4 regions of the Thalassotalea agariperforans genome follow, and region 4 is predicted to be linked to each of the others. Evidence: predicted binding sites of a transcription regulator. Region 4 holds the regulator's gene; each other region holds the start of a gene.

Region 1 (8,224 bases), on a different contig from region 4:
AATCAGCATTTATCACAGATAGCACAATTACATATTCAGCGCTGGCAAAATACAGCAACGCCGAGTGGTTTTGTAAATCAGTATTTCCAACAAATGTTGGAGCAAGTGATAGCACGACCTGAGGCTGAATTTTTGTGTTTGTTATTAAATGATAAACCAATTGCCTATCTGGTTAATTTTATTTACCAAGATAAAGTGTATTTTTATTTATCGGCGTTAGCTGAGTTGCCAAACAATAAGATTAAACTTGGCATGTTATTACAGCAAAAAGCGATAGAGCATTATCAAGCATTAGGATTGAAGCAGTACGATTTTCTGGCTGGTGATGCCCGTTATAAAAAATCACTAACTAATCATCAGTATCAGCAGCAGATGTTTTGTTTTTATCGTTCAAGCTTAGCTTTGTTTTGTGAGCAAATATTACGTTTGGTAAAAGAGCAGTTTACGCAAAAATAAGCGTATTTTATTTTATAAAAACTCATCTTTACTTCCTTGTGTAATCAATCAATTAACGTACAATATTTTCAGTATTTTTGAATATCTAAAGAAATAATAAAATTAAAAAGGACGCTAGCAATGACGCAGGTTAATAAGTGGCTAAAAGTTTTAGTAACATCATCGATGGTCATGGGCTCTTATGCCTGTACCGACTCTAAAACTGTTGAAGAATACCAGGTTGATATAGCAAAATTTATTGAGCAGAAAGATCATAAAAGCGCGATTATTGCGTTAAAAAACGCCGTTGCCATAGCACCTAACAACGCAGAGTTACGTTTTCAATTAGGTAATTCGTATGTAAATCAAGGAGATTATGCTGGTGCCGAAAAAGAATTAGAAAAGGCAGAACAGCTAGGCTTTGACCCTATTCAAAATTTACCGCGCTTAATTGAAACAAAATTTAAGTTAAATAAATACGATGAAGTTTATTCATTAACTCAGGCTGCGGATGCGTTACCTGATAGTGCATATGTTCAAGCATTAACCTATGCTGGTTTGTCATCGTTATACCAAGGTGAAAGAGAACAGGCTAAAGAGTATATTGATAGTGCTAATCAAATTAGTAGTGAATCGGTTTATGGTCAAATCGGTAAAGCGTATTTAGCTAATACAGCGGAAGAGGCTGAAAAGTCGCTTAAGGTATTGGATAGTTTAATCGCTTATGCTCCTGATATTGCCGATACTTATTTATTAAAAGCTTATTTATTACAAGGTGCTCAACAATATTTAGCGTCAGCTAAAGCTTTTGAAGCTTACGCTCAATTACGTCCGCAAGAATACCAAGTGCAGTTTTTTATTGCGCAAAATTATTTATCTGCAAACGAACTAGATAAAGCTGAGCCAGTGATAAATAAATTATTAAAAATTTCAGAGCATCACCCGTTAACTAATCAAATGAAAGCTCAAATAGAATTTGATCGTAAAAATTACCAAGCAGCAAAAGATTTTGGCGTTAAAGCTTATCAGCAAAAAGATGATTTAACATTTGCTATTATTATCGCGGGTATGAGCTCTTATTATTTGGGAGATTATGAGCAATCTTATAAACAGTTAATAAAAGTTAAAAACAAAGTATCAGCAGAACATTTAGTTAATAAAGTGTTAGTAGAGTTGCAATTACGCTTAGGTTATGACAACGAAGCATTAGAATCAATTAACCAATTATCTGAAGCAGGCACTGCTAGCACTTCTTTATTAACAGCAGCTAGTAATGAGTTACTAAAATCAGGTAATAAAGCGGCAGCGCAAGAATTATTACAACAATCAATTAATTTAAATTCTGATAACCCAACTGATGTTACCAATCAAGGTATTATGAAATTAAAGTTGAATGAATTAGGTTCAGGTATTGAGATGCTTGAAAATGCGTTAAAGTTAGATCCTAATTCAGAAAAAGCAGAAGCAGGCTTAGCCTTAGGTTACTTAGATAATCAGCAGTTTGAGCAGGCGTTAGCAATAGCTAAAAAATGGCAAACAAAGGAAGATAAAAAAATTCAGGGCTTGCTATTAGAGTCTGAAATAGCTAATAAACAAAAAGATTTAGATAAAGCTAAACAATTATTGAGAGATGTCTTAGCTATTGATGAGAGTAATATCCCTGCTATTTATAAATTAGCTTTTTATGCTCATTCAGCGAATGAAGTCGATAGTGCTTTTGGCTTGTATGAAAAATTATTAAAGATAAAATCGGATCATCTTCGCGGTATTATTAACTTTACTCGCTTTGTATCTACTAACCCTGAATTTCACACCCAAGCAATAAATTTATATCAAAAAAATATCGATAAGGATCAGAATGATAATTACGCTAAATTAGGTTTAGCGTACATTTATAAAGTAACCAATAATCATAAAAAAGCAGTTGATTTATATCTGCAAATTCTAGAAAGCCGACAGCCTATTGAAGATATTGAGGTTGCTTTAGGTGATTCATACATTGAATTAAAAAATATCCCTGCTGCTATATCAGCGTACAAAAAATTGTTAGACAAAAAAACAGGTAACTTATTAATTGGACAAAGGCTACTGAATGTTTACGAAGTGGATAAACAGTATGATAATGCTTTAACTCTTGTCGAGCAATTGTATAAAGAGCATCAAGCGAATGATGGTCTTTTATTGTATAAAGTCTATTTTCAATCAAAATTGAATAAACCTATTGTTCCACAAGACATCCAAAAGTTGCAGGAATCAGCGCAAATAGCCAAACATTGGCTACTAAATAAAGTATTAGGTAACCGACATTATAATAATAAAAGTTTTTCTTTGGCGATTATTGAATATCAATCCGCTTATAACAAAAAGCCAATAAGTAAAAACGCAGCTGATTTGGCTAAAACATTAGTTTTGGCTGGAGAGTATGGTAAATCTATAGCATTTATGGAAAAGCATTTATTAGAGAATCCTCAAGATATTACTCTACAAGTGATGTTAGCGGGGGCTTATTTGACAAAGAAAAAGGATGAACGAGCCCGTGAAATTTATAAGCAAGTATTAGTGAGTCTACCTGAGCATATTATAGCTTTGAATAATCTAGCATATTTAGAATTACAAAAAGGTAATAATAGGGATGCACTAAAGTATGCTGAAAAATCAGTGTCGGTAGCGCCTCAGCTACCTGCTGTTTTAGATACTTATGGTCAAGTATTAGCTGCAAATAATAAGCTGATAGAAAGTATTGCTGCTTATGATAAAGCGTTGTTATTAGATAGAGATAATATTGAAATTAGCATCAATAAGGCGAAAGCGTTAATATTAAATAATCAAGTACAAGCAGCTAAATCGCTTTTGATCAGTTTGAGTACCGATAACGTATCAGAAGATATAGAAATTAAACATTTACTAAATAATCTTCAATAGATTGTCAGTATTTTTTACAATAGTTTAATGGTAATTACAACTAGAAAGTATAACTTGTTGTTAAATAATGGCTTTTAATAGTTGGCATGTTGGGTGCATTTACTACAACAGGTAAAGGTTCCAATACTTTATAAAATTATTTTTAACGGAGAGTAAAACATGTTTAATTTAAACTTAGGAAAAAAATTAGGTGCTGTTGCAATTGTTGTTTTAAGTACAATGACTTCAGCGCAGGCAGTGGTTTTAGACGCATTTGATTATGCATCTGACTTAACGGTTAATACTACTAACCCAGTAGATTTTGAAAATTTTTATGATATTAACGATTTTAACGGTGATGTTAATCATGAATTAACGTTGAACAGCGGCACTGGTTCAGCTACAGTAACAGATGAATTAACAGGTACTTTATCTTTAAACAATTCGTCTACCGGTAAGTCTACTTTAGTGTTAACTTACTCTGACTTTAACGGAAATTCTGCGGGTCCTTTAGATTTACCTCTACTTGGTGAATATTTTTACTTTACGCGTGTTTCTAGTGATGCAAATTTCGACGTAAATGTAACTGTTTTCGATACTAATGGTTTCGCAAGTTCAATTGGTTTTGTTTCTGCACAAACAGTGGTTCCTTCTACTAGAAATATTGCATTTAGTGAGTTTGTTGGTTCAGCTGATTTTTCTGATGTAGCTGCTGTTATTGTTACTTTAAGATCAGATCTTCCAAAGCTTGATTTAACTCTTGATGAATTTGGTGTTGTTCCAGAGCCTACTACTTTAGCTATCTTTGGCTTAGGTTTATTAGGTCTTGGTTTAAGCCGTCGTCGTAAAGCTTAATCACTAACGCTATAGTTTATAACTAAACTAGTTACCAAAAAACCTCGCTTCGGCGGGGTTTTTTATTGCCTATAATTTATTGGGTTGTATCATTTTTCTGGATGCTGGATGCTGGATGCTGGATGCTGGATGCTGGATGCTGGATGCTGGATGCTGGATGCTGGATGCTGGATGCTGGATGCTGGATGCTGGATGCTGGATGCTGGATGCTGGATGCTGGATGCTGGAATAGATAAAGTATTCGTTGGCAAATTCTTGTTCAGTTATGTTGATGTATTTAGGCTAAGAATTAAAAAAGCACTACTAACCGATTTAGTAATGCTTTTTTATTGGAGTGATTTATTAGCTTGTATACAGCAATTGATTCGGAAGCTAGTCTTTGGTAAACCTAAGCTCATCTAAACATAGTCTTACGGAGCGGCTGTTAGGGGTTGTAGAGCGGCCTAATCGTCCCATAAAAACAGAACGTTGTACGTTGTCTTCACCAATCATAGCTTTAAACTCGGCATCTACTTTGACGACGTTTTTAATGGTGTCTTGATTGGTGGTGAAATCAACGCCATTACGTAAGTATTCTGAAAAAATAATCGGTGTTTGCTCAGGTTGAAATCCTAATTTTAAAGCCGTTGCTTGTAGCCAGAATTTTTGTACCGCTTTACCCGCATTAACATAATCTTCCATTGTTTCAGGTTGTTTATCTGCCACAATCACAAAATGTGCACAGCTTTTAATCGCGGTAGAAAAGTCTAACAGCAATTTTGGAATAATGGTGCCACCAAGTTGGTTTAATAATTTAAATCGCTCCCAGCTGTTCATGGCCCATTGTGTCATGGCAATATTCAGTGGGTCTAAACCAAGTGACTTAGCGGGTAGTTTATCTTTACTAAAGGTTGAGTTACAGTTTTGCTCAGGGCTTGAGTCTTTATTGATTGGCGTGAATTCCATAATTTTAGAATGTACGTCAAACCCTTCTTTCATACTTAAACGTGTTGTAGCATTTGCGTACATAAATTTAGCGTTGCGCCAGCGCTCGGCAAATGACTCTTGCCAAATCACCGAGTACCCCTCCGGTAATATGGCTTCTAATTGCTGTTTTTCATTGCTTGAAAGCGCCCGTGTTCCCATACGTTTACGTTGAACACAACGGGTTTGGATATAGGGTAATAAATGGCTTTGCTGTGTTTTTTCTTCGTTTTTAGTGATAATAACTTTAAAGGTTGGGTGTGAATCATAGCTGGCTTCATTTGGCTCAATATCAAATTTATTTTTATATGGGGTTATTGATATTTCATAGCCATGAGAATTAGCGGCTATTTCAAAATTTGCTAATAAGCAGCCTAAAGCTAATTTACTGGCGTTACCTTGTAAGTCATAAACCACATGATCACGGGTATCTGAACCATGAATAATACAACTAGTGTCATCAATTACTTCTATTTGATGTGGTTGCATGTTGTCACCGCTAGGTGCCCATTTAGCATATTCATCGTAGAGAAATTCTATTGGCGTTAATTCTTTTGGTTCAGGCTTAACTGGCTTAGGTTTAAGTACAACATTTTTAACTATGTTAAAGGCAAGCTTTTGAATGGGATTATTGTTCCCCAACGGTCGCCACGTTTTTTTCATTTTATTGCGGTAGCCGTCAAAATGCAGCCCCCACGGCGCAGTAAGTACTTCACCACGGTTTAATAATATTTTCAGCACGTATGAACCCGCTAAACCGCCACAAAGCTTAACACCCATCGCTAAAGACGGCGCTTTTTGGGCGATAAAATCACTTGATGATGGATCAACTAAATAAGTTTTTTGCATTAATGACGGGCTAACACCAATTAAAAATTTAACCAGCTGTTCTTGTTCGGTTTTACAGTCATTGAAGCGGAAATACTCTTCAAAATTCATCGAGCCAGGCATAAAGCATAATAGGGCGACACCCATACCTATTGGCGCAGCAGTCACAAGAGGAATTTGCTTTTCATAACATTTTTGATAAACCAGTTTACGTGCGCTTAAAGCAAAAAAATCTAAACTATCAACATAAATATCAACGTCTTGTAAAAATTCGTCAACGTTATCTTCATTAATACCTTCAGGAAAGGAGCGAATATCAGCTTCAGGGTTAATATCATGAATAACTTCGGCCATCACTTCAGCTTTTGGGCGATTGATGGTCGACATAAAGGCGCCGGCTTGGCGGTTAAAGTTATGCACTTCATATTCGTCGAAATCAGAGATATTAAATTTTGTAATGCCAAGCCTTGCTAAGGTCACTATATGTTCGCTACCGACACCACCAGCGCCAGCCATAGCAACGCGTTTTTGCTTTAAAAGTTGTTGTTCTTGTTCAGTTACCCAACCAATATTGCGGGAGAAGGCGTTATTATAATCGAACATAGTTATTCCTTAAGTGTTCAATAGGTGTTGTATGTGGTTGTTATTGGTATCATGATATTTTGAATTTATGCTAAGTAGTATAGTTACTCTTATCAGCAGCGTGGTGTAAATAAGTTACTTTATTTACTTAGTGCAAGTTGGCGCGCCATATCCGCTTCAATAACACGAAATAAACTTTGAAAGCCCGATGTTAGATTATCCATGAAAATTTCAGCATTGATATAATAAGGCGCTCTTAAACCATGATAATCAACGGGCTTACCTAGTTGAATAAATTTAATACCAACAAATTTCATACTTCTTGCAAGTCTTGGTTCCATCATAACAAAAGCATGCTTTTTTCCTGCTTTAAATGCTAACGAAGCGGCAGCCATGTATAAACCAATGGCAATAAAAGGAAAGCAGCGCAGTTCTGTTTCAGAATAAGTACTTTCACTGATCACACCGGTAGCTGAACCGGCAAATTTATCTGTTTGACGACGGCGAAAATCAGATCGAACGGCAAGACGGGATATTTCACAAATTTCATCACGCTTAAATAACGCAGGATCAAATTCATCGTGCTCTATTGAGTTACGGCAATATTTTTCAATTGGAAGTAGTTCCTCGGTATTTGATGAAGTCACTAGGCGAACACAGCTAGTATAGGTATTTGATGGCTTGTGCTTTATTAGAGCAAACAGAGATTGAGCATCAAAATCGTCAGTTTCCATTTGATCCGGTCTAAGCGGTTCAAAACTGAGCTCTTCACAATAAACATTATGACGAATACGGAACACTTCTTCTCTGAGCTCGGTAGTGGTTGCTACTTCAGGCTGTAGAAATTGAATAAAATGCTGGGCAATATTATGGGCATCATGACTGACTTTTACTGATGCAACTTTTTTAGCCACATCGCCAATAAGAGGCGTATTTAAGATTTTTTTACTCCAGCTCATCCTTACCTCGTAAACTTAAATATAAGTTTGTTATACGTTCCAAATCGTCAATATTGAACAAAAACTCCAGATATTTAGTATATCTAACTATCCCAATCTAGCTAGGAATATTTATCACTATTGTTATATTTTTATTGGGATAACTTTTTTTGCGGTAAGGTAGCCTTTTTGAAACAATTCTTCCTTGCCTTCGTTATTCATTGTGAAATCAATAGCAGAGCTGCAGCCCGTATTAATAACAATCGTATTATGCCAAAATGCTTCATTAATATATTCACGTGAAATAGTGGTCATAAATGTGCGTATTAACATAGTGACATAATTAAATATCGGAAAAAATCCCGTAACCTTTAGCTCATCGTGCGAATGTTCTCCTCTAAGGCGAAAACATAACACGGGAGTACCATCGCCAGCCCAATCTCGATGTAACGCGTCTTCAGATAAAATACTGCCATCAACCATTAAATGTTGACCAAAACTTTTAAAGCTAAACACTAACGGGATAGACATAGAAAAGCGAACCGCTAATGAAACTTTGATATCTGGTGTACGCTCTTTATCAAAAATTACCGGTGCGCCTTTTCTAACATCGGTTGCGACAATATGTAAGTTTTTGTCTAAATCGGCAAAGGTTTTACCTTGTAATAATCTGTCTATCCATTGTTCGAATAAATCACCAGAGCTTAAGCCGCCATTACGGA
Region 2 (8,224 bases), on a different contig from region 4:
TAAAACTTTGTTCTGTAAAAGGACTTTGCTCACCGGTACCCGGTAAACCAACAACTAAGCCATAACCAATAATTTGATTTGAACGAACACCGGCAACATCAACTAAGTCTTTAATGCGCTGAGCTGACGATTGAAAAGACAAACATAATGCGATCAATAGCGTTGCTTTAAGCAATAACTGTTTTAGTTTCAATAACCCGTTGAAATGGCTTATACAGATACCTGTGTTGTAAGTAATATTGTTCATCTTATTGCCTTACCGATTAAATCGGCCACCAAGAACTACTGAAGAATTTAGATAACCAGCCTTGCTCTTGCACATCAGCAAAAGTGCCAGTACCAGAGTATTGAATGCGAGCATTTGCCACTTTGCTCGAAACAACGGTATTGTTTGAACTGATATCTTTTGAACGAATAACGCCAGTTAAACGAATATATTCGTCGCCATTATTTAATGTTAACCACTTTTCACCACGGATCATCAAATTGCCGTTAGGTAAAACACGTAATACGTGCACTGAAATATTACCGTTTAAGCTGTTACTTTGATTCGACTTAGAATCACCTTTAAAGTCACTATCTTGATCGTAACCAAATTGTATTGAATCGCCTTTAAAAGTTAGTGGATTGCCACCTAGGCCCGTGATCGGTGAAAGTGCACTACTGTTTTCTTTTTTTAATTCAGTTTTAGCATTTTTTTGTGCTTGGGTATTTTCACTTAAAATCACCGAAATAATATCGCCAACTCGATGGGCTTTTGAGTCAGAATAAATATTATTAACGTAATTAGGTTTAAATAATGAACCCGAAGGTACTAAAGACTCCTCCTCCGGTTCAGGCATAATTGGCGCAAAATCGGGATCGTTGGGTAAAATTTCAGTATGTTCGCTGGTTGTAGCACAACTTGCCAACATAAAAATACCTAAAATACTTAGCAATGACTTTTTCATTGTATCCCCCTAATAAACCCTATAACTGTTGATTGATATAACTCAACATTTGATCTACAGCAGAAATAACTTTTGAGTTCATTTCATATACTCGCTGACTTTCTATCAAATTCACTAATTCTTCTGTGGTATTAACATTCGAAGTTTCTAAAGCACCTTGTACTAACATGCCAAAACCTTCTAAACCAGGAACACCTTCTTGCGGCGCACCACTAACGGCAGTTTCCACATATAAATTCTGACCAATAGGCTCTAAACCTGTAGGGTTAACAAAATTGACGGTATTAATTTGTCCCACAACAGCCGGCTCAGGTTGCCCTTGTAAAGTCACCGAGACTTCGCCATCTTGCGAAATGGTTATTGATAATGCATCTGGTGGGATGGTAATTTGTGGCTGCAGTAAATAACCTGCCCCTGGTGTTACCATATTACCTTCTTCATCCATAGTGAATTGGCCATTACGGCTATACGATGAGGTTCCGTCTGGTAATTGTATTTCAAAAAAACCTTCACCTTGGATCATTAAATCTAAGGAATTATCGGTAGTTATCATGTCACCTTGGCTATGAATTTTTTGCGTTGATACCACTTTGGCACCCGCACCTAACATTAAGCCCGAAGGCATTTCAGTATCTTGCGCGCTTCTGCCACCAGGTTGATTAATCGTTTGATACAGCAGATCTTCAAATACAGCACGACTTTTTTTAAAACCAATCGTACTGGCATTCGCTAAGTTATTAGAAATAACTGCGATATCTTTCGTTTGTGCATCTAAGCCTGTTTTACTGATCCATAATGCAGGATTCATAAATCACCTCTTATTAAACTTGTACCGTGAGCCAAATAGTTAATCATTAGAAAGCCCGTAATAAAGACGCAGAACTAGCGTCTATTTCTTCTGCGGTTTTCATTAACTTCAACTGCATTTCAAACTGCCGTTGCAAAGAAATCATTGCTGTCATTTCATTAATGGGGTTAACATTACTCCCCTCTAATACACCACTATTAACTTGTACTGTAATGTCTGCTGCTACTGGTAACCCATCACGAGAACGAAACAAACCATCACTGCCTTTTGTTAACGAATTTACGTCGGGTCGAACCATCTTAATACGGCCGATTTCTTCTTGAACCAGCGCTGGTGCGCCTTCTGGTTGAACCATAATGGTTCCGCTGCGGCCGATGGAAATATTTTTAACCGGCAATGGAATAAATATCGGGCCACCTTCACCAATGACTAATTCACCTTCATTGGTTTGCAAAGCACCATCTTCAGTAATCTTAAACTGGCCATTACGTGTATAAGCTTCAGAACCATCGGCTGACTGAACAGCAAACCAGCCATCACCATCAATCGCGACATCTAATGGCTTACCTGTTGTTAATTGCGAGCCACTGTCAAAGTTTTGGCTAGCACGTTCTGTCATCGAAAAAACCCGCGTTGGCAAACCTTCACCAAATGCCTGCATTGCTCTGGCGTTGGCTAAATCAGCTTTAAAACCAGTGGTTTTAGCATTAGCTAAGTTATTGGCATTTATAGATAAAGCGAGCATATTTTGTTTAGCTCCGCTCATTGCAATGTAAAGCATTTTATCCATAACAGTTCTCGATTAATGACTAATACATTAGTAAATGCAATTAAGATGCCAAGGAAAGAAGGTGTAAATATTGAAGTAAAGGAGAAATAAAAAACCCTAGCACTTTGGCTAGGGTTGATAAGATAAAAGCAAAATTAACTATCGAATTTGTAAAATCGTTTGGTTTAATTGATTATCCACTTCCAAGGCTCTTGAGTTGGCTTGGAAATTACGTTGCGCTGAAATCAAGTCGATTAGCTCTGACGTTAAATTTACATTAGATTGCTCTAACGCCGATGAGTTAATGGTACCAAAAGTCCCTGTTGTCGCTTCACCTGCAAGTGGGCTACCCGAACTAATACTTTCTTTCCAAGAAGTGCCACCAATTTGTGTTAAACCTTGCTCATTAGCAAAATTTACCAACGCAATACGAGCTAGAGGTTCTGAAGTACCATTACTGTATGTCGCACGTACCAAACCATCAGCACCAATATCAATACCGGTTAATCGACCAACCGCTAAGCCATCTTGGTCTAATGCTGTTACCTCAAAGTTAGACGCAAATTGTGTTGGTTCATTCGCATTAGGCCCTAATGGATCAAAATTAAAATTAACTAATACCGTTTGTAACGGATCGGCACCATTAGTTAATATTCCGGCTTGTAATGCCTCTGTTCTTATACCACCTAAAGCCGGATCTGGATTTTGACCAATAAAATCACCTGAGCTATCAAAATATAATCGTGCCCCCACTACACCTGTCGGTGCTAAATTGCCCGAAACATTACCAGCAACAGGACTTGTTGCTGGGGTTACACCGTCAGGTTCAAATTGCCCGCCAGGATCAGGAATATCAACTGGCGTACCATCAACAGCCGTAAACATTGTCCATTCATTCGCTTGTACTGGGTCTTTGATAAAATAATAGGTCATTATATGACTGTCCCCCAGCGAATCAAAAATAGTTACCGAAGTAGAGTGGTTATAAGTTGATGGATCTTCAGGATCAAAATTACCCGGAGCATTAGCTGGTGCAACATCACCGGCAGGTAAATTCATACGAAGATCAACCTCTCCCGTTGCTTGTGGTGCACCTGACGCTGTTGGAATTCTAATTGGTTCAGCCGTACTTAAACTAACCGATGCTGATGAACCATCTGAGTTAACTGGAAAGCCTAATAAATGTCCCCCTTGAGAGTTAACAACAAAGTTTTCACTATTCAATTTAAATTGGCCAGAGCGAGTATAAGTACGTTCTAAGCTATCAATACTTGGTACGGTACTGTAAAAACCATTACCTGTGATCGCTAAATCTAAGGCATTATTTGTAAACTGAATACTGCCTTGAGAAAATTGCTGAGCCACATCTGCAGTTAAAACACCGTCTCCGACCTTGGTTTTACCCGAAGATAATAACGATGCAGCATAAACATCCACAAATTCGGTTCTTGATTCTTTAAAGCCCGTGGTATTGACGTTAGCGATATTGTTCGATGTAACATCTAAGTCTTTTTGTGCGGCATTCAAGCCACTCAGTGCTATATTAAATGACATAATTTCACCTCTTTAAACTGTTCGTTATTAACCTTCGGAAACTTCAACAACGTCTGCTAACGACATTGAACTGCCACCGTTTAAATTCAAGACAATGCCATTAGCCCCCGCTAAAGTCACACTATCCACTTTACGATAAGTCATCGCTTGTAATTCTGACGCTTGCCCATCAACTAAACCGGCGATGCGATAACGGTATGCACCTTCTGGGGCTGCTTCACCATCACTTTTATTGCCATCCCATGAAAAGGTAAACTCACCTTCTTGAATATTACCAACAGGGACTGTTTGAATGAGTGCCCCCTTCGAATCTTCAACATAAATAACTACATTGCTGGCTGGTAAATCCGTTATCAATTTACCTTTTGCTCCTTCGCCTTCCGCCATACCAAAAGTATTTTCATCCACTAAAACACTTTGCCCCACTAATGAAGAAGCTTGTAATGCTTGGCTTGACGACATTGAACTGGCAAAACTGGTGAATTGCTCATTTAATTGCGCGACACCATCAGTAGTAGAAAATGCCGTCATTTGAGAAATCATTTCATTATTCTCAACCGGTTTGGTCGGATCTTGATAAGCCAGCTCTTTCGTTAACAACGCAAAAAAGTCTTCTTGCGTGAGCATGCCATTATCTTCTTCTGCCGTTTTAACTTGGTCTTTTTGCCAATACATGCCTTCGAGAGGCTTATTACCGCTAACTGATTCCATAATTTATGCCCTTATTAGCGTTGACCTAAAGTTAACGTTTTATTCACCATGTTTTTAGCTGATTCCGCTAATTGCACATTGGTTTGATATGAACGAGAAGCTGAAATCATATTCGTCATCTCTTCAATAACATTAACATTAGGTTTATAAATATAACCGTCTTGATCAGCCATTGGGTGGTTTGGTGAATACTCAATATTTAAAGGTTTGTCGCTTTCTACAATCCCTAATACTTTGACACCAACACTACCTTCTTGACCGGCGGCAGCTTTTTGCATCTCTGCGGCAAAAACAGGATGGCGCGCACGATAGGTTTCATTAATGCTACTGCTAACACTATCAGCATTAGCAATGTTACTGGCTGTTGTATTTAAGCGGACAGATTGTGCGCTCATACCTTGGCCAGATATGTCGAATACGTTAAAAAGACTCATTATGACTGCGCTCCTGTTATCGCTTTTTTCAATCCTTTAATTTTTCCATTTAAGAATTGAATGCCTGCTTGATACTCTAACGAGTTTTGTAGATACAAGTTTCGTTCCACTTGTACATCAACCGTATTACCATCACCCGTATCTGGTTGATCTGGCGTACGAAATTTCACTTCCGAGGTTAAAGATGTTGAGGTACTTAAATGTTTTTCATGAGTACGAACGATGCCTGTTTGTTGCATCTTTGCCGCTTGCTGCATGGCCTTTTGAAAATCCATACCTTTAGCTTTGTAGCCAGGGGTGTCTGCATTCGCAATATTACTTGCAATAACTTCCGCGCGTTTTGCGCGTAGCAAAACACCTTGTTCATGCAAACCAAAAACTTTATCGAAACTTATTGCCATGATGTGTACCTCCACAATATATGAAGGACACATACAAGGACTATGCCAAAGAAATATTTTAGAGAAAGGAATTAATCTTTTTGGTAAATAATACCGGGGTTACATCTGAGCATTTTATATTTTTGACTAAGACCAGAAAGAGACTCTGATGCGCCTAAAAACAAATAGCCTTGATCGTTAAGCACACCGTGGAATTGTGAGATAATTTTGGCTTTAATTTCAGGTGCAAAATAAATTAAAACATTACGGCAAAAAACAACATCAAATCGCCCCATTAAGCTATAACTATTTAATAAATTTAAATGCCGAAAACTGACCAATTTTTTAACATTATCTTTCACTTTTGACATACCGTTTTCACCCGGTTCAAAAAACTGACGCTTACGCTCAGCAGATAAACCTCGCGATAATGCCAAACTATCGTATTGCCCATATTTACAATGTTCTAACATGGTTGTAGAAATATCAGTACCAATTATTTGCACACCACGACTCAAGGCTCCTGGATTTTTTTGCTGATATTCCAAAACAGACATAGCAATAGAATAAGGCTCTTGACCAGAGGAACTAGCAGCAGACCAAATTTTTATCGGGGTGTTTTTTTTGGCGAGTTCTGGCAATATTTGGCTTTGTAATAATTTAAAAGGATAATCATCACGAAACCATAACGTTTCATTCGTCGTCATAGCATCAATAACAGCGGCTCTTAGTTGACGCTCAGTTGGGCTTAACGTACGAGTAACTAATTCACTTAAGGTTTCAACCTTAAAATTAGTCATTAATGGCGCTAATCTGCTTTTTACTAGGTATTGTTTGTTCTCTCCCAATACAATACCGCATTGTTGTTCCAAAAATGTTCTAAATTGAGAGTAACTTTGATCATCAAGCTGATTCGTCGACACTATAAATCCTCAACTACATATTCAATAATAAACATATCAAGCTTGATCATCCATACGTAGCCATTTTTTAACAGCAGTTGCTAATTCATCAGGGTGGAACTTAGGAATAAAATCTTCAGCACCTACTTTTTCAACCATGGCATTGTTAAATACACCACTTAATGAGGTGTGCAAAATCACAGGCATTGTCCGCATGCGTTCATCATTTTTTACTTCAGCGGTTAAGGTGTAACCGTCCATTTCTGGCATTTCAATATCAGAAATTAATAAAGCGACCTTTTCACTTATGTTATGTTCACACTCTGCACTAATCGCTCGCAGTTGATCTAAGGCATCTTGACCATTTTTAGCTAACACCATATTAATACCAAGCGGCTCTAGCGCCCTTTTTACTTGGTTACGAGCAACTGTTGAATCATCAGCAATCATCACAACACGATCACCAACGTCTTGCCCTACAGAAATATCAGCAACGTCATCGCTTAATTCTGTAGAAACGGGACTAATTTCATTTAATATTTTTTCAACATCAAGAATTGACACCATTTCACCGTCAATTTCAGTGACAGCTGTTAAATAATTAGATTTCCCTGCCCCTTCCGGCGGCGGCATAATGTCAGCCCAGCTTAATGTTGTTATACGCTCAACGCCTGCAACTAAAAAACCCTGAACACTACGATTGTATTCAGCAATAATAATAAAATTATTTTCTGTTTCCGTTATTTCATAACCGCCGGTGGCTTTACTTAAATCGATCACCGAAATGGTTTGCCCTCGAATATGAGCAACACCTTTAATATAGGAGTCTTGATGCGGCATTTTTGTTAACGGAGGGCACTGTAAAACTTCACGTACCTTAAACACATTTATGCCAAAACGTTGAGGCCCAACAAGCTTAAATAATAAAAGTTCTAATCTATTCTGTCCGACCAACTGTGTCCGTTGGTTAACTGAATCTAAAATACCCGCCATATAAACTCCATACTCTACGAAACTGAATTAAATCAGGCACGTTTCTTGATTGTAAGTGTTACATCATAAATTAAATGTCTAAAATTTTGACGTTTTCTTTTCTCGACCTATTTAATAATCATAGTCGAGTATTCTTATTACCCTAGAAATAGAAGCAAAATTTTATGAAAAAAATCACTTTTCTTTCACTTTTATCAACGTTGACTCTTTTTTGTCTACTCAGTGGACAGGTTTATTGCAAAACATTCAGCCACGAAGAAATAGAAAAGTTAGCAAAAACAAGCGTGGAAGCACAATACCTGTCGCAAAATAATAAAGAGCAAAAAATATCTATTTCAAACCCTGAACTCGACCCTAGAATTCATATCAACGAATGTAACTCGGATCTGAAAGTAAATATACTGGAAAATCAAAATAGTAGAAACATAAATGTCAAATTAAGTTGTGACGACCCCACTAACTGGCATATCTACTTAGCTGTCAAAGTAACAAAATTACAACCTGTATTAGTCGCGGCCAGTAATATTGATAAAGGCTCAATCTTAGATAACGATAATACTAAAATTACTTTTATTGAGGATTATAAGATCCGTGGAGCAACTTTAAATAGTATTGAAGAAGTACTAGGAGCCAAAGTTAAACGTAATTTACAAAAAGATAGTGCAATTTATAGCAATAATGTTTGTATTGTCTGTAAAGGTGAAATGGTTACTATTTTAGCAA
Region 3 (8,224 bases), 340 kb from region 4:
CTATGTATGGTGCTTTAGCGTTGTTAACATGGAAGTTATCACCAGCTGGCGTTAGCTTATTAACAGACACTAATGCTTTAATTGCTTATATTTCTTTAGCTCTGTTATTTGCGGTTGAAGTAAAACAAACCATTAAAGTGAATGGTCATGTGTTTAAAGAAGAAGTGCCAGAAATTCACCGTTATAAATTTAGACAAGTTGCAGTATTAAATATTCTTTATTTTGCTACTTTTGGTTCAGAATTAGCTGTGGTTTCAATGTTACCGTTATTTTTTGCGGAAACATTTGAATTATCTATGGTTTATGCAGCGATGTTAGCTTCTACTTATGCCTTTATGAATTTAATGTCTCGTCCTGGTGGCGGTTATTTATCGGATAAGTTTGGTCGTAAGAAAACATTACTTATTTTAACAGCTGGTTTAGCCGTTGGTTATTTTGTTGTTGCTCAAATTACGGGTGATTGGCCAATCGTATTAGCCGTATTAGCGGTTATGGCATGTTCATTCTTTGTACAGGCTGGTGAAGGTGCAGTATTTGCGGCAGTACCATTAATTAAGCGTCGTTTAACGGGGCAAATTGCGGGTATGACAGGTGCTTATGGTAATGTTGGTGCGGTAGTATACTTAACGGTATTAACTATGGTTGATTATTCAACATTCTTTTTAGTGATTGCAGCAACAGCTGTGGTAGGCTTTATTACCTTATTATTTATGGAAGAGCCAAAAGGTGCCATTACCGAAGTTCGTGAAGATGGTACCGTTGAATTAATTAATGTTAGCTAATTCAGAAAATACCCCGAATAAAAGCCTGTTTACACAGGCTTCTCAAACCAACCATAAGCCAGTTGTTGATTTACAATTGGCTTTTGGTGGTTTTTCAACTAAAGGTTTAAAAGCCGAAAACCAAGATGCTTTTGCCGCAATTGTTCCCGAAAAACTTGATTTACGTGCTAAAGGTGCTGTTGTTGCTATTGCTGATGGTGTTTCTAGTGCCAGTAAAGCAGCTGAGGCATCACAACTTTCGGTAACGCAATTTATTCAGGAATATTTTGCGACCCCTGAAACTTGGTCAACTCAAAAATCAGCAGCTAAGGTCTTAACCAGTTTAAACCAATGGTTATTTTCTCAAGGTGGCTTAGTTGATGATTTACAATATGATAATTCACCGCAATGGCTAACTACCTTTACAGCATTAATTGCTAAATCAACCACTGGTTATGTTTTTCATGTTGGTGATACCCGCTTAAGTAAATATCGCGGCCAAGAATTAGAAGTTGTTACTCGTGATCACAACAGAAAATCTGGTGGTAAACAAGTTTTATTGACCCGTGCTTTAGGGGCCGATCCGCGCTTAAAAGTCGATGTCCATGAAATTGATTTACAGCCTAATGATATTTATATTTTAACTTGTGATGGCGTGCACGACTTTCTCTCGCCTAAAGAGCTTAAAAAGCATCTTGCTGGTTTGTCAGCCTGCCCTGATAGTCAAGAGTTAGAAGCAACCTCAAAAGCGATTGTTGATCATGCTTTACTAAAAGGCAGTGATGATAATGTTAGTTGTTTATTAACTTTTATTGAAGCTACGCCCAATCGAAAACTTGATGAAATTCAACGCGATTTATTAGCAAAAGCAATTCCACCAGCGTTAAAAGTAGGCAATAAGCTCGATGGCTATTTGGTTAAAAAAGTGATCCATGCCAGTATTCGCTCTCATTTGTATTTAGTGGTGGATGAAGCAACGCAGGCTCCTTTTGTTTTAAAAGCGCCTTCGGCTAACTTTGCTGATGATCCTATCTATTTACAAGGTTTTATGCGTGAAGCTTGGGTAGGTGAACGTATTAAACATGGCAATGTTATGCGCGTAGAAACAGAGAAAAAAGAAAGTAAATTTCTTTATCATGTTTGTGAATACATTGAAGGGCAAACGTTAAGTGAGTGGATCCATGATAATCCAAAACCAACTTTGGCTCAGGTTAGGACTATTATCGAACAAATCATTAGTGCGTTACGTGCATTTCAACGTTTAGATTTAGTGCATAGAGATTTAAAGCCAGACAATATTATGATCGATCACTATGGTCATATAAAATTAATTGATTATGGCACTGTTTTTGTGGCGTCGTTGGATGAAAACCAAGAAACCATCAAAGAAGATGTCCCCCACGGTTCATTAAATTATATTGCCCCTGAAACCTTATTACATATGCGTTCTGATAATCTTAGTGATTTATTTTCGTTAGGGGTGATCTGTTATGAAATGTTGACTGGTGAATTACCATATAAGCCGATGCAGCGCGCTGAAGTAACATTCAAAGATTATAATGAGTTTAACTACCGTAGTTTAAAGCAATGTCGCCCTGACTTACCTCACTGGGTTGATGTCAGTTTACAAAAAGCGACAGCCGCTAATCCAAACAGTCGTTATCAGGCTTTTTCTGAGTTTTTTACCGACCTTAGTAAACCAAGCGTTAGTGCGGTGGAAGAATATAAAAGTCAGCCGATCATGCAACGTAATCCGGTGCAATTTTGGCAATCAATTTCTTTAATTTTATTCATTTCCTTAATCATATCATTAGCTATTTAGCACCGTTTTAGTGCGTTTATTGGTGCTGCTTTTATGGTTGCACCAATCATTAACAATAAGCACTTTGTTGGTACAATTTGTAGAATCTCTATATTTATAAGTTATTGTTTTTTTAGATTTTAAATTTTGGTTTGATTATTGCATTTAACTATCTAGCGATTATTAACGAATTTTTAGGACCAGTTTATGCTGTTTGGCCGCAAGCACAGAAAACCGATCACCATTCCAAGCAAAAAAGTAAAAGAATGGAAATACACCACTTGTAACTATTGTTCAACAGGCTGTTCAATTGAAATTGGTATTGATGACCAACAAAAAATAGTAACTAGCCGCGGACATGCAGGTGCCGATGTTAACCGTGGTAAGCTTTGTATCAAAGGCTTATTAGAACATGAGTTATTTGAAAGCCCAGGTCGTGGTACGCAACCATTAATGCGTGATAAGCATTATGAAGAGTTCCAGCCAACTACTTGGGACAATGCTTTAGATACCTCTGCCGCCAAATTTAAAGAAGTGCAAGAGAAGTATGGTCGCGACGCTGTTGCTATTATTTCTACCGGCCAATTGTTAACTGAAGAGTTTTATACTTTAGGTAAACTTGCGCGTGGTTGTATTGGTACCAATAACTATGACGGTAACACCACACTTTGTATGGCTTCTGCGGTAAGTGGTTATAAGCGTAGCTTTGGTAGTGATGGCCCTCCAGGTTGTTATGATGATTTTGAACATACCCATTGTTTAATGGCGTTTGGTTCTAATTTACCAGAGCAACATCCTATTATTTACTGGCGCTTAAAAGAAGCGTTAGAAAAGCGTAAATTCCCGTTAATTGTGGTTGATCCGCGCGTTACTATGTTAGCCCAGTTTGCTGATATTCATTTACCGATCACCCCAGGTACTGACTGTGTTTTAATTAACTCTATGATGTACGTCATCATTAACGAAGGCTTACAAGATAAAGCTTATATTGATGCACACACCCAAGGTTATGATGAACTTGCCAAATTGGTACAAGATTACGCACCAGAAGTAGCACAACATCAATGTGGTATTGATGAAGATACTATTCGTACGGTTGCTCGCATTTATGCCAAAGCACCAGCGGCAATGAGTATTTGGACTATGGGTATTAACCAATCTACCCATGGCTCAGATGGTGTTGCTAACATCAATAACTTGAACTTAATTACCGGTAATATTGGTAAGCCAGGCGGTACCTCGCTTTCAATTACTGGTCAATGTAATGCAATGGGGACACGTGAATGGTCTTCATGTTCAGGTTTACCAGGCTATCGCTATTTAGAAAACCCTGAAGATCGTCAAGAAATTGCAGACTTTTGGGGTATTGATCCTGAATTTTTCCCGAAAAAACGTGGCCTAGCAGAAACTGATATTTTCCCTGCCATTGAAACCGGTGAAATTAAAGCCTTGTGGATTGTCGCAACAAACCCAATGACTTCAATGCCAAACACTGGTCGTATTCGTAAAGCTCTTGAAAAATTAGAGTTTTTAGTTGTGCAAGATGTCTATGAAGATGTTGAAATGAATCAATATGCACACATGTATTTTCCGGCGTCTGTTTGGGCGGAAAAACAAGGCTGTCACACTAATACGGAACGTCGTGTTAATTTAATTGATAACGTATTGCCACCTTATGCCGATTCAAAACCCGATTTTTGGATTTTCAATCAAATGGCGAAACGTTTTGAAAACGGTAAAAAAATTAAATTCCCAGATAAACCTGAAGAAGTTTTCAATGAAATGAAGCATTTGTCAAAAGGTACAAATGCTTACGGTAATCAAAGAACGCTTGATATTTCAGGTATGAGTTACGAAAAAATCATTAAAGCACGTGGCATTCAATGGCCTTACCGTGAAGACAGTGAAACGGGTGAGTTAAAAGGCGAACCACGTTTATATACTGATGGTAAGTTCCAAACTAAATCACAAAAAGCGAATTTAATTTGTGTTGATTTTTACGACAACAATGAAAAGCCTTGTAAAGATTACCCATTTTGGTTGAACAGTGGCCGTGTTGTTGAGCATTTTCACACTCGTACCCGTACCGGAAAAATTGGTAACTGTAACAAATTTAGTCCAACGCCATATATGGAAATGAATCCAGATGCGGCAGCTGAATTAGGTATTGAGCACCAAAGTTATGTTCGCTTAACCTCAAAGCGTGGCGATGCTGTGGTATTAGTACAACTTACGCAACGTGTTTCTCGTAATATGGTATTTATTCCGTTCCATTTCCATGACTGTGTAAACAGATTAACGCTTGGTTTATTAGACCCTTACTCTCGTCAGCCAGCATTTAAACAAGGCTCAGTTCGTATTGAAAAAGTAGATCAAGACGAAGCTGCGCGCTTGAATGTTGAACGCCGTACTTTCTAATTATTACGCATTAATAATTAGAAAAGGTTGAATGAATCGAATGAAATTTGTCAGCAAACTTGTCTGGAAAGAAAGTAGGTAAAGTAATGACTAAAGAATTAAATAGTAGCTCAGAAAGTAAAAACACAAATGGTGTTGAAAGTTTTGACCCTAGCATGATGGTTGAAGGTACTGAGCAAGAAGGCCGTTCAGATCACTGGGAAGTACGTACGCAAGAACGTTCGTATGCGGTATTACCTGATCAGCCAATCAAAGATAAAAACCGCTACGGCCAACTGATTGACTTAGTTGAATTAACCGGCCAACCGGCAGAGCGGCCAATGTTTATTAACGAGAACCCAAATGTTGGTTCAAATCCAAATCGTAATAAACAACACGGTTTCTTCTTCACCGCAGATAACTGTATTGGTTGTCATGCTTGTGAAGCGGCATGTTCTGAAAAAAATGAAAACCCTGCTCACTTAGCGTTCCGCTCAGTGGGTTATGTTGAGGGTGGTTCATACCCAGATTATAAACGTATGAATATTTCAATGGCCTGTAACCATTGTGATAACCCTGTATGTTTAAAAGGTTGCCCAACGCGCGCATACACTAAACACGTAGAATATGGTGCGGTATTACAAGATCCTGAAACGTGTTTTGGTTGTGGTTATTGTACTTGGGTTTGTCCGTACAATGCACCGCAGCTTGATCCAATCAAAGGGCAAGTTTCAAAATGTAATATGTGTGTTGACCGTTTAGAAGTGGGTTTAAAACCAGCGTGTGTTTCTGCTTGTGTTGGTAATGCCTTAGATTTTGGTGTTGTTGAAAATACTCCTGAAAACCGTGAACAATGTAAAACGGAAATTCCTGGTTTTCCAACGCCAGAAATTACCCAGCCGAATATTCGTTTCCAACAAACGAAAACCATGCCGATTGAGATGACACGAACTGACTCTATGCCAGTGAAATATCATCGCGATGACAAAGGTAACTATAAGCCAGTTGTTGATCAAAAAGCAGGTAAAGCTAAACATTGGAATTTTGGTAAACTCAACTCACGTGAGAATCCACTTGTGTTATTTACCTTATTTGCGCAAGCGGCTTATGGTATGTTTTTAATTCCATTTTTAGGTTCGTTATTTGGTATTGAAGCGTTTGAAACTTTTGTCGCGTCAGACATGTTCTTACCTTTAGCGATTTTAGCTGTAGTATTTACTAGCTTTGCTTTATTAATGAGTGTTACCCATTTAGGTAAACCTCTACGTTTTTATCGTGGTTTTAATAACTTACGCTATTCACCAATGAGCCGTGAAGGTTTTGGTTTAGCAATGTTTTCAGCAGGTGCTGGTTTAACGGCTTTATTTGCTATTCCAAGTAACACTTTTGTTAATGAACTTTCAGTGGCTTGGTTAGGTTTAGACTTAGCTGAATTAACCAGTGGTTTACCGCTAGCAAGTTTTGTTACAGGTGCAGGTGTGTTTGCGATAATAGCTGGTTTTGGTGGTTTATATTACATGAATAAATGTTACCAAATTAAAGCGCGTCCATTTTGGAATCACTTACAAACAGCAACATCGTTTGCCGGTAACTCGTTATCTTTAGGGGCGTTATTTAGTGCCGTTGTTGTCTTGTCTACGTTATGGGCTATGGGTGCTGCAGAGCAAAGCATAGTGCAAGCTTCTTGTGTTTTTGGTTTAACTTTTGTGGTTGGTATGGTGATTGAAGCGTTAGGTTTAATTAAACATAACCATGACTTAAACCGTAACGAAAATGAAGGTGGCGCCGCTCACTACGTACAATGTACAACCTTTGGTAAAACTTATCTTTTCCGTAACTGGTTATTAGGTTTAAACATTGTTGCTGCTGCGAGTTTAGTTGGCTTACACTTACTTGGTTTTAATGATATTAGCTTAGTATTTATTGGCTTAGCCTTAGGTTTAATTAACTTTTTTACAGCTGCAATTGGTCGTGCTTTGTTCTACATCTTAGTCATTCCTACAACAATGCCAGGGGCATTTTTCTGGAAGAACAAAGGATTTGAACAACACGCTAGAGACATCGGTTTAGCTGATAATCCAGCGACTGGTGTTGCACCTTTAGCGCATTAGTAGCGCCTCTTTTCAATTTTTACAGCGTTGGTGAATATTCGTGTAGAAAACCTATACGTCATATTCACCGCCTTGTTAAAATAGAAAATAGTCAGCTACTAGCCTAAATAGAATATAATAAATGGCACTTTACTAGTGCCATTTTTGTTTTTACGTCGCTACGTAATTGCAAATGGTTGTATACAATTAATTACGAAGGTTTTTTTATGTCGTTAACATTAGATAATGTAATTGGTAAAACATGTTTAATTGGTTTGAGTTATTTTGATAAAGATGGCGAACTACTTAAACAAAGTATGTTAGGTGGTATGGTAAAGTCAGTTGATAAAGAAATGGGCATTACCATTGAATTAGCAACAGCTGAGCCGGTTAAAAAAGGACAAAAAGTGCCTGAGTTTTTGATCCCTTCCACGTTAACTTGTTGGTTTGTAGCACCAAAAGGTGATTTCCATACGAGTACTGAAGGTGTAAAAATTGTTAACCCTGATTATTTAGTGACTTGGGATATTCATCAAACCCAAGAAAAAAATTCTGTTGATGACGGACAGCAGCAATGGTGGGAATGGCTACCAAGAACGGTTGAGCCACAAGTAGGTTAAATTTTACAGTTTCAATTTATCTGCCATACTTTGTTTTAACCTTTCGTATCTATACATGGAGTTGTATATGCGACTTATTTCATTACTTATCTTAGTGTTAACTTGCTCTTTTTCTACGCGAGCATCAGAGCCAGTTCGTATTATTTCGGTCAATGAACCGCCAGCTAACTTTATTAATAAAGCGGGTTATCCTGATGGCCTTGTTGTAGATATTGTTCAAGCTTTACAAAACATTGTTGGTAATGAAAGTACAATAGAATTTACTCCGGAAGCTCGGGCGTTAAATATTATGGACAGCCAGGCTAATGTTTTATTTTTCAGTATTTCACGCACTCAATTTAGAGAAGACAAATATCATTGGGTAGGAAAAGTTTTTAGCAAAAATTGGCAAGTGTTTACCAAGAATGATTCTGGCTTGGTAGCTAGCTCATTACAAGATTTAGCTAACATTAATGCCATCGGCGTTGTTAGAGGTGATGTTCGTGAAGAATGGCTGGTCAATAGAAAATTTACTAATCTATATTCAGTAACTCAACATGATCAAAATGTGCAACT
Region 4 (8,224 bases):
GTGTGGTTTATTTACCGATGGTGATTTACGCAGAGTATTAGATGAACAAGTTAATATTCATCACGACAGTATCAACACCGTAATGACAATCAACCCAATTGTCGCCTCAGCCGATATCTTGGCTGCGGAAGCATTAAAAATAATGCAAGATAATAAAATTAATGGTCTTATCATTGTTGATAAACAAAATGTCCCTGTCGGTGCCATGAATATGCACGACCTACTCAATTCGGGAGTTTTATAATATGAACACGTTATACGGGAAAGTTTCTGCTGATGTTTTTCAGCAAGCGAAAAACATCAAATTATTAGTTTGTGATGTCGACGGCGTTTTTTCTGACGGTAGAATTTATTTAGGCAATGATGGCGAAGAATTAAAAGCTTTTCACACCAAAGATGGTTATGGCGTAAAAGCCCTGATTAATTCAGGTGTTGATGTCGGTATTATTACCGGTCGCCGTTCAAACATTGTTGCCAATCGTATGAAATCACTCAATGTGCAATATTTAGTGCAAGGGCAAGAAAATAAATTACCTTCTTTAAAGGAGTTAACCGAATTATTGTCATTAAAACCTGAGCAAGTCGCCTATATTGGCGATGACATGCCTGACTTGGCCTGCATAGAATATGTAGGTTTAGGCATAGCGGTTGCTGATGCACATCCGGCACTATTACAAAAAGCAAACTTAACCACCTTCACCCGTGGTGGCTTTGGTGCTGTGAGAGAAGTGTGTGATCTGATCATGCAAGCACAAAACACCTTAACGCAAGCGACTGGCGCAAGTATATGAAGCGTTTGTATTTCATTGCCAGCTTTGTTTTTTTATTTGCCATGCTTTGTTATGGCCTGATCAATTGGCAACGGCAAGAAAACATTAGTGAAAAAAACATTAGCACAGAAATTATGCCCGATTTTGTTGCCGAACAATTACAAACAAACATATACAATAGTGAAGGTAGGCTATCACATACCATTAATGCTGATCGTATGGAGCATTACACTGAGCTTGCGGTAACACACTTTGAACAGCCTAAATATACACTCTACCCAAAAAACAAAAGTGCGGCATGGCATATCAGCGCTAAAGAAGGTATTTTAAGCCATAACAACCGCGTTAGATTAGAAAACCGAGTACAATTAAAAGCAACCGATGACAATAGTATGATCCAAGAAGTACACGGAAAATATTTTGAACTCGACTTGAACACCAATATTATCAGCTCAGATCAAACCATAATGATCCAAGGCAAAGACTTTACTATGTATGGCTCTGGCTTGATTGTTGATTTAAATACCACTCAGATGACAATGACCGAACATGTGCAGACTGTATATAAAAAGAACCCTAGTTAAACTTTTAGTGTTGAGTACGATTTGCTCATTTTCAACAATGGCAAATAATCAAGACTTTAACGAAGACATCTTAATTTCGGCTGATCGCCAAGGTGCCGACTTAAAAACTAAAACATCAATTTATTTTGATAATGTTGTGATCTCGCAAGGCAGCTTAAAAATTAATGCCGATTTAGCTCAAGTGAGTAATAAAAATGCCGGCCCGCTTTATACTTTAAAAGGTAACCCAGCAAAACTTACTCAAACTTTAGATGACGGCAATCAAATTAGTTTAGAAGCACAAGAAATTACTTACCAGCCTGATAGCTTTTTAATTACTATTAGCGGGCAAGCTAAGCTGCAACAAAAAAATAGCCAAGTGTTAGCCGATGAAATTATTTACCACATGAAAACTGAACGGTTAGATGCGAATGGCTTACCGGCAAAATTGCAGCAAGGGTTAATTAGTGGTGATAACATCAGCTTACAAGCTAACAACATCACCTTCCAACCAGCTTTGTCGTTAGTATCCATTAAAGGCAATGCCAAATTAAAACAGGAAGGCAGTGAAGTTCACGCGAACGAAATTACCTATAATATGAAAACAGAACAAATGGAAGCAAGCGGCAATACCGAGCAAGCCGTAACCACCATTTTACAGCCCCAACTCCAAAGTGGCACTAACAATGAGCAATAATATTCTAATAGCAACAGGCTTAGCCAAAGCTTATAAAGGCCGAAAAGTTGTAAAAAATGTCAGCTTAGCGGTTAAACAAGGACAAATTGTTGGTTTATTAGGACCTAACGGTGCTGGTAAAACTACCTCGTTTTATATGATCGTTGGCCTAGTTGCGAATGACAGCGGATCGATTATGCTTAACGGTGAAGATATGACATTCGAGCCAATGCATGTCCGTGCTCGTAAAGGGTTAGGTTATTTACCGCAAGAAGCATCAATTTTTAGAAAGTTAACCGTTTATCAAAATATCATGGCGATATTAGAAACGCGTAAAGAGCTTAATGCCATAGCCCGTGAAGAAAAGTTAGAAAGTTTAATAGAAGAATTTAACATTGGCCATATTCGCGACAACCTTGGCATGAGTTTATCGGGTGGTGAGCGCCGCAGAGTTGAAATAGCACGTGCTCTTGCCGCTGATCCACAATATATTTTACTCGATGAACCCTTCGCAGGGGTTGACCCAATTTCAGTAGGTGATATAAAGAAAATTATTATTCATTTAAAAAATCGTGGTATTGGTGTATTAATTACCGACCACAATGTTAGAGAAACCCTTGATGTTTGTGAACTAGCCTACATTGTTAGTCATGGTGAATTAATCGCTCAAGGCAGTGCCGATGAAATACTTGCAAATCAGCATGTAAGAGATGTATACCTTGGTGAGCAATTCACGCTATAGTTAAAACAACGTAAAAGATAATCGTAATTTTCCGTATGAGTGTTTAAACAACACAATACAATGTACAACAAGGATAATGACAAGCTAAATGCGCCCATCACTGCAGCTCCGTATAGGACAACAGTTAACGATGACACCCCAATTACAGCAAGCGATACGTTTGTTGCAATTGTCGACGTTAGATTTACAACAAGAAATTCAAGAAGCGTTAGATAGCAATCCACTTCTTGAAGTTGATGAAACACCTCAAACTAACCAAGAAGATGTTCCTGATCGGTTAGAAGAGGCTTTTTCTGCATCGGTAACTGAGAAACCACAACTTGATGGTAGTGAAGATGCAACACCGTCATCTGACGAGTTAAGCACCACGGATGCCATGGAGAAAAATGACATTCCTGAAGAACTGAGTATGGATACAACTTGGGATGACAATTATACTGCTGGCTCAGCAAGCAGTAGCAGCGGAACCTTGTCTGAAGATTATACTTACCAAGGTGAAACTACCGACTCCATACAAGATCATTTAAGATGGCAAATGGAATTAACGCCTTTTTCTGATACCGACCGTACCATAGCCATGGCGATTATCGATGGTATTGATGACGCCGGTTACCTCACCATAACCGCGGAAGACATTTTAGAAAGCCTAGGCGATGATGAAGTTGAATTAGACGAAGTTGAAGCCGTATTAAAACGGATTAATATGTTCGACCCCATTGGTGTTGGCGCACGTTCAATTGCAGAATGTTTGCTCATTCAACTTAACCAATTTGACAAAAGTACGCCTTATTTAGAAGAAACCAAAAAAATAATTGCAAATCATATCGATTTATTAGGCAATCGCGACTATCGTCAATTAATGAGAAAGACGCGTTTAAAAGAGCCACAATTAAAAGAAGTCATGCAACTTATCCAGTCTCTCGATCCAAGACCGGGTGATAGCGTCATTAAAAGCGATGACCAATACGTTATTCCTGATGTTTCAGTTGAAAAGAAAAATGGTCGTTGGGTTGTGGAATTAAATCCTGATTCAGCACCGCGTTTATCAATAAACCAACAATATGCGGCGATGACTAAAACCATGAAGTCATCCGATGATAGCCAATTTATGCGTTCTAATTTACAAGAAGCAAAGTGGTTTATTAAAAGTTTAGAAAGTAGAAATGATACTTTATTAAAAGTATCCAATTGCATAGTTCAACGCCAACAAGGCTTTTTTGAACATGGTCCTGAAGCGATGAGACCAATGGTGTTAAATGATATCGCTGAAGCCGTAGAAATGCATGAATCAACGATATCACGGGTGACAACCCAAAAGTATATGCATACCCCACGAGGAATATTTGAATTAAAATATTTCTTTTCAAGTCATGTTAGTACCGAAAATGGAGGAGAGTGTTCATCAACCGCTATTAGAGCGTTAATTAAAAAATTAGTGTCTGCTGAAACGCCATCAAAACCATTGAGTGACAGCAAAATGGCTGAATTATTGGCTGATCAAGGCATTAATGTAGCCCGACGGACAATAGCTAAATATCGTGAATCATTAGCTATACCACCGTCTAATCAACGAAAAAGTTTACTTTAGTTACTAAAAGGATACAGCTTATGCAAATCAATCTTTCTGGACACCATGTAGAAATTACCGATTCATTACGCGATTTTGTTAATACTAAATTTGCAAAGCTAGAGCGACATTTTGATCACATTAATAATGTTTATGTGGTACTTAATGTTGAAAAAATAAACCAAATAGCGGAAGCAACACTGCACTTAAATGGTGGTGAAATTCATGCTAAGGCCGACAATCAAGATATGTATACCGCCATTGATGCCTTAATTGACAAATTAGATCGTCAAGTACTAAAACACAAAGAAAAGCTAAAACAACATTAACCTATGAAGTTACAAGATATTTTAACACTGGACTGCACTTTATGTGCAGTACCAGCTACCAGTAAAAAAAGAATTTTTGATACCATTTGTCAAACGGCCTCCAGTCACATTACAGAATTAAGCCAACATGAATTGCTCGAAAGTTTAATGAACCGAGAACAAATGGGTAGCACCGGTATTGGTAATGGTATAGCGATCCCCCACGGTCGATTAAGCGAAACTAATCAAGTAGTCGCAGTATTATTAACCACTCAAGAACCAATTGGTTTTGATGCTATTGATAATCGCCCTGTTGATATTTTTGTTGCGTTATTTGTTCCTGAAAGTGCTTGCCAAGAACACTTAAGCACCTTACAAAGTATTGCGCAATTATTCAGTGATAAACAAACCATTAAAAACGTTAGAAAATGCCAAAATAACGACCAGTTATTTCAAATTATTCAAGAAGCGAGCTAAACATTTATGAAGCTGTTAATTGTTAGCGGACGCTCAGGCTCGGGTAAATCAGTCGCCTTAAGAGTACTTGAAGATTTAGGTTATTATTGTGTTGATAATATTCCCGTAAATTTGTTACCCGCACTAACCCACACGGTTATTAATGACAGTAAAAAAGTGGCAGTTAGTTTAGATGTTCGTAACTTACCAGCTGATCCTAATGACATTCCTGAAATCATCAACTATTTACCTAATAGTGTTGAATTAAGTATTTTATATTTAGATGCTAGCGACTCTGATCTGATCCGACGTTTTAGTGAAACACGCCGCTTACATCCATTAATTAAACATAACATTGCACTTGATCAAGCGATTTCATTAGAAAAAAAATTACTTGAGCCAATATCCACCCGCGCTAATTTGTACATAAATACCAGTCAACTCACTCCGCATCAATTAGCCGATTTAGTTAGAGAGCGTATTTTAGGCAAAAAAACCGGTAATATGGTGGTAGTGTTTGAATCTTTTGGCTTTAAACATGGTGTGCCGCAAGATGCCGATTATATGTTTGACGCTCGCTTTTTACCCAATCCATTTTGGGAAAAAAGCCTCAAAGGGCTGACTGGACAAGATCAGCCGGTAAAAGACTTTTTAGCAAGCCAACCCATAGTCACTAAATTTATTTGGCAAATTAATAGCTTTATGATGACATGGTTACCGCACCTAGAGCGTAATAACCGTAGTTACATTACCATTGCTATAGGTTGTACGGGTGGCAAACATAGATCTGTTTACATTGCTGATTTATTGGCAAATAATTTAAGAAAAGAACGTGGTGATGTGCAAGCAAGGCATCGCGATATCGAAGTAAAAAGTACCTAACTTATGTCTCAATTTGAAAAAACTCTGATCATCACTAATAAATTAGGCTTGCATGCTCGTGCAGCCACTAAACTTGCCCAGCTTTGTCAAAAGTTTGATGCCAAAGTGACCGTAGCGTTAGCCGATAAACAAGCCGACGCCAGTAGTGTTATGGCATTAATGTTATTAGCAGGCAGCCAAGGCAAAGAAGTCTGTGTAAAAACAACCGGCCCTGATGGCCAAGCTGCCTTAGATAGTATTTGTCAGCTATTCACTGATAAATTTGAAGAAGGTGAATAAGCGCTCCTTTAGGCAGTAAATTCACCTGTTAATAATAAAAAAGCTGAAAAAACCAGTAAGTTGCGTTACAATCAAAGGCAGATACTGGTTAATAAAATATGAATCCGCTTGTTTTCATCAAACGTTCATGATTTTCCGCTAGCTTCATCGTAAACTCAAAACAGTAAAACCCTTTAATCGGCACAGGATTATGATTATGCCGGAAATAATAGAGCAAGAAGATACACACACACGCCTCCAGCAAGTCAATCAAGCACTTGATAGCGGTATGTTCGTTTCTGTCCGTAAATTATTACAGAACACTTCTGCCTATGATCTTGCCTTAATTCTAGAATCCTCGCCAGCTAAAAGCCGTCCGGTACTTTGGCAACTCGTTGATCCTGATCACCACGGTGAAGTACTTGAAGAGCTAAACGAAGAAGTCCGTAAAGGTATCCTTAAGAGCATGCGACCAGAAAAACTGGCTGCTGTTGCTGAAGGCATGGATGTTGATGATTTAGCAGAAGTACTTCGTACCTTACCCGATAGTGTTTACCGGGAAGTTATCCGGTCAATGGACTCGCAGGATCGAGCCCGCGTAGAAGAAGCCCTCTCTTACGAAGAAGATACCGCTGGCGGTATCATGAATACAGATACCATAACAATCAGACCTGATGTTACAGTTGATGTTGTTATCCGGTATTTACGCTTAAAAGGTGAGTTACCCGAAGCCACCGATTCGTTTTATGTGGTTGACCGCGCAGATCATTTTATCGGTGCGGTATCTTTAACCACGATCATTACTTCAAAACCAGAAACCGTTGTCTCAACCTTAATTGATAAAGATATTGAAGCCGTGACAGCCGATATGGACGAAACTGATGTTGCGCAATTATTTGAGCGTTACGATTGGATTTCGGCACCCGTCATTGATCAAGAAGGCCACCTGCTTGGTCGTATCACAATTGATGATGTCATTGATATTATTCGTGAAGACGCCGAGCATTCTATGATGAGTATGGCGGGTTTAGACGACGAAGCGGATACCTTCGCTCCTGTGTTAAAAAGTACCCAACAGCGCTCTATTTGGCTTGGTGTTAACTTAATTACCGCACTAATGGCAGTTGCCGTATCTAGTATGTTTGAAGGTATTCTAAGCCAGCTTGCTATTCTAGCCGTACTTAATACCTTAGTGCCAAGTATGGGTGGTGTGGCCGGCAATCAAACATTAACTCTAGTTATTCGCGCCATGGCCTTAGGTCAAATAGGCGAAAGTAACTCTCGTGCTTTACTACTTAAAGAGCTAGCTGTCGGCTTTTTAAATGGCATCATTTGGGCGGTATTAATTGCCGTGGTAGTCAGTATTTGGAAACAAGATCTAGTCTTAGGTGGTGTTATTGCTTTTGCCATGGTGATGAACTTAACCGCCGCAGGTATTGCCGGTGTAACCGTACCTTTAATGCTGAAAAAAATGAAAATAGACCCAGCCTTAGCAGGCAGTGTTATTTTAACCACAGTGACTGATGTCGTAGGTATTTTTGCCTTCTTAGGTACAGCAACCTTGATGTTAAGCTAAGCTAGAAGACTCAAGCTTTTAGCTTTTAGCTTTTAGCTTTTAGCTTTTAGCCAGCCTAACTACCCGCTACTTGTAATTCATCAATAATTATTGAACCGGTACGAATACTTCCATGCATATCAATATCATTACCTACAGCAACAATGTTTTTAAACATGGTTTGTAAATTACCCGCAATGGTAATTTCCGAAACCGGATAAGCAATCTTGCCATTTTCTACCCAGAAACCAGCAGCACCACGTGAATAATCACCGTTAACCACATTAACGCCTTGCCCCATTAATTCCGTAACTAATAAACCTGTGCCTAATTTTTTCAGCATAGCGTCAAAATCACCACCATTAGATGAAACCAACCAATTGTGAATACCGCCAGCATGTCCTGTTGTTTCAAGCCCTAATTTACGAGCAGAATAGCTGGTTAATA

What was found. The regulator sigma-54, encoded in region 4, starts transcription at its own class of promoters, with help from an activator protein. The targets are predictions, from matches to a motif close to GTTGGCACGNNNNTNGNNT.
Region 1: a site for sigma-54 is predicted at 3,438-3,456, ahead of ACSLUO_RS15300 (PEP-CTERM sorting domain-containing protein). Genes of this name have one in related genera too.
Region 2: a site for sigma-54 is predicted at 2,583-2,601, ahead of flgF (flagellar basal-body rod protein FlgF). Genes of this name have one in related genera too.
Region 3: a site for sigma-54 is predicted at 2,709-2,727, ahead of ACSLUO_RS02185 (molybdopterin oxidoreductase family protein). Genes of this name have one in related genera too.

The regions. Positions count from the first base shown of each region.
Region 1 covers NZ_JBQMWH010000015.1:37,489-45,712, forward strand. The annotation lists gene ACSLUO_RS15290 (GNAT family N-acetyltransferase) at 1-456, shown strand, start outside; gene prsT (XrtA/PEP-CTERM system TPR-repeat protein PrsT) at 577-3,357, shown strand; gene ACSLUO_RS15300 (PEP-CTERM sorting domain-containing protein) at 3,517-4,191, shown strand; gene ACSLUO_RS15305 (hypothetical protein) at 4,300-4,593, shown strand; gene ACSLUO_RS15310 (ThiF family adenylyltransferase) at 4,564-6,585, opposite strand; gene ACSLUO_RS15315 (PEP-CTERM/exosortase system-associated acyltransferase) at 6,705-7,523, opposite strand; gene ACSLUO_RS15320 (patatin-like phospholipase family protein) at 7,647-8,224, opposite strand, start outside.
Region 2 covers NZ_JBQMWH010000011.1:22,456-30,679, reverse strand. The annotation lists gene ACSLUO_RS13465 (flagellar basal body P-ring protein FlgI) at 1-247, opposite strand, end outside; gene flgH (flagellar basal body L-ring protein FlgH) at 264-950, opposite strand; gene flgG (flagellar basal-body rod protein FlgG) at 970-1,758, opposite strand; gene flgF (flagellar basal-body rod protein FlgF) at 1,805-2,548, opposite strand; gene flgE (flagellar hook protein FlgE) at 2,687-4,081, opposite strand; gene ACSLUO_RS13440 (FLgD tudor-like domain-containing protein) at 4,109-4,792, opposite strand; gene flgC (flagellar basal body rod protein FlgC) at 4,807-5,226, opposite strand; gene flgB (flagellar basal body rod protein FlgB) at 5,226-5,627, opposite strand; gene ACSLUO_RS13425 (CheR family methyltransferase) at 5,699-6,529, opposite strand; gene ACSLUO_RS13420 (chemotaxis protein) at 6,566-7,501, opposite strand; gene flgA (flagellar basal body P-ring formation chaperone FlgA) at 7,666-8,224, shown strand, end outside.
Region 3 covers NZ_JBQMWH010000001.1:483,670-491,893, forward strand. The annotation lists gene ACSLUO_RS02175 (NarK family nitrate/nitrite MFS transporter) at 1-782, shown strand, start outside; gene ACSLUO_RS02180 (bifunctional protein-serine/threonine kinase/phosphatase) at 772-2,583, shown strand; gene ACSLUO_RS02185 (molybdopterin oxidoreductase family protein) at 2,770-4,980, shown strand; gene ACSLUO_RS02190 (DmsC/YnfH family molybdoenzyme membrane anchor subunit) at 5,136-7,070, shown strand; gene ACSLUO_RS02195 (hypothetical protein) at 7,277-7,669, shown strand; gene ACSLUO_RS02200 (substrate-binding periplasmic protein) at 7,737-8,224, shown strand, end outside.
Region 4 covers NZ_JBQMWH010000001.1:141,119-149,342, reverse strand. The annotation lists gene ACSLUO_RS00795 (KpsF/GutQ family sugar-phosphate isomerase) at 1-244, shown strand, start outside; gene kdsC (3-deoxy-manno-octulosonate-8-phosphatase KdsC) at 246-791, shown strand; gene lptC (LPS export ABC transporter periplasmic protein LptC) at 788-1,354, shown strand; gene lptA (lipopolysaccharide transport periplasmic protein LptA) at 1,392-2,030, shown strand; gene lptB (LPS export ABC transporter ATP-binding protein) at 2,020-2,751, shown strand; gene ACSLUO_RS00770 (RNA polymerase factor sigma-54) at 2,840-4,339, shown strand; gene hpf (ribosome hibernation promoting factor) at 4,360-4,647, shown strand; gene ptsN (PTS IIA-like nitrogen regulatory protein PtsN) at 4,651-5,103, shown strand; gene rapZ (RNase adapter RapZ) at 5,110-5,964, shown strand; gene ACSLUO_RS00750 (HPr family phosphocarrier protein) at 5,968-6,243, shown strand; gene mgtE (magnesium transporter) at 6,440-7,798, shown strand; gene pmbA (metalloprotease PmbA) at 7,854-8,224, opposite strand, start outside.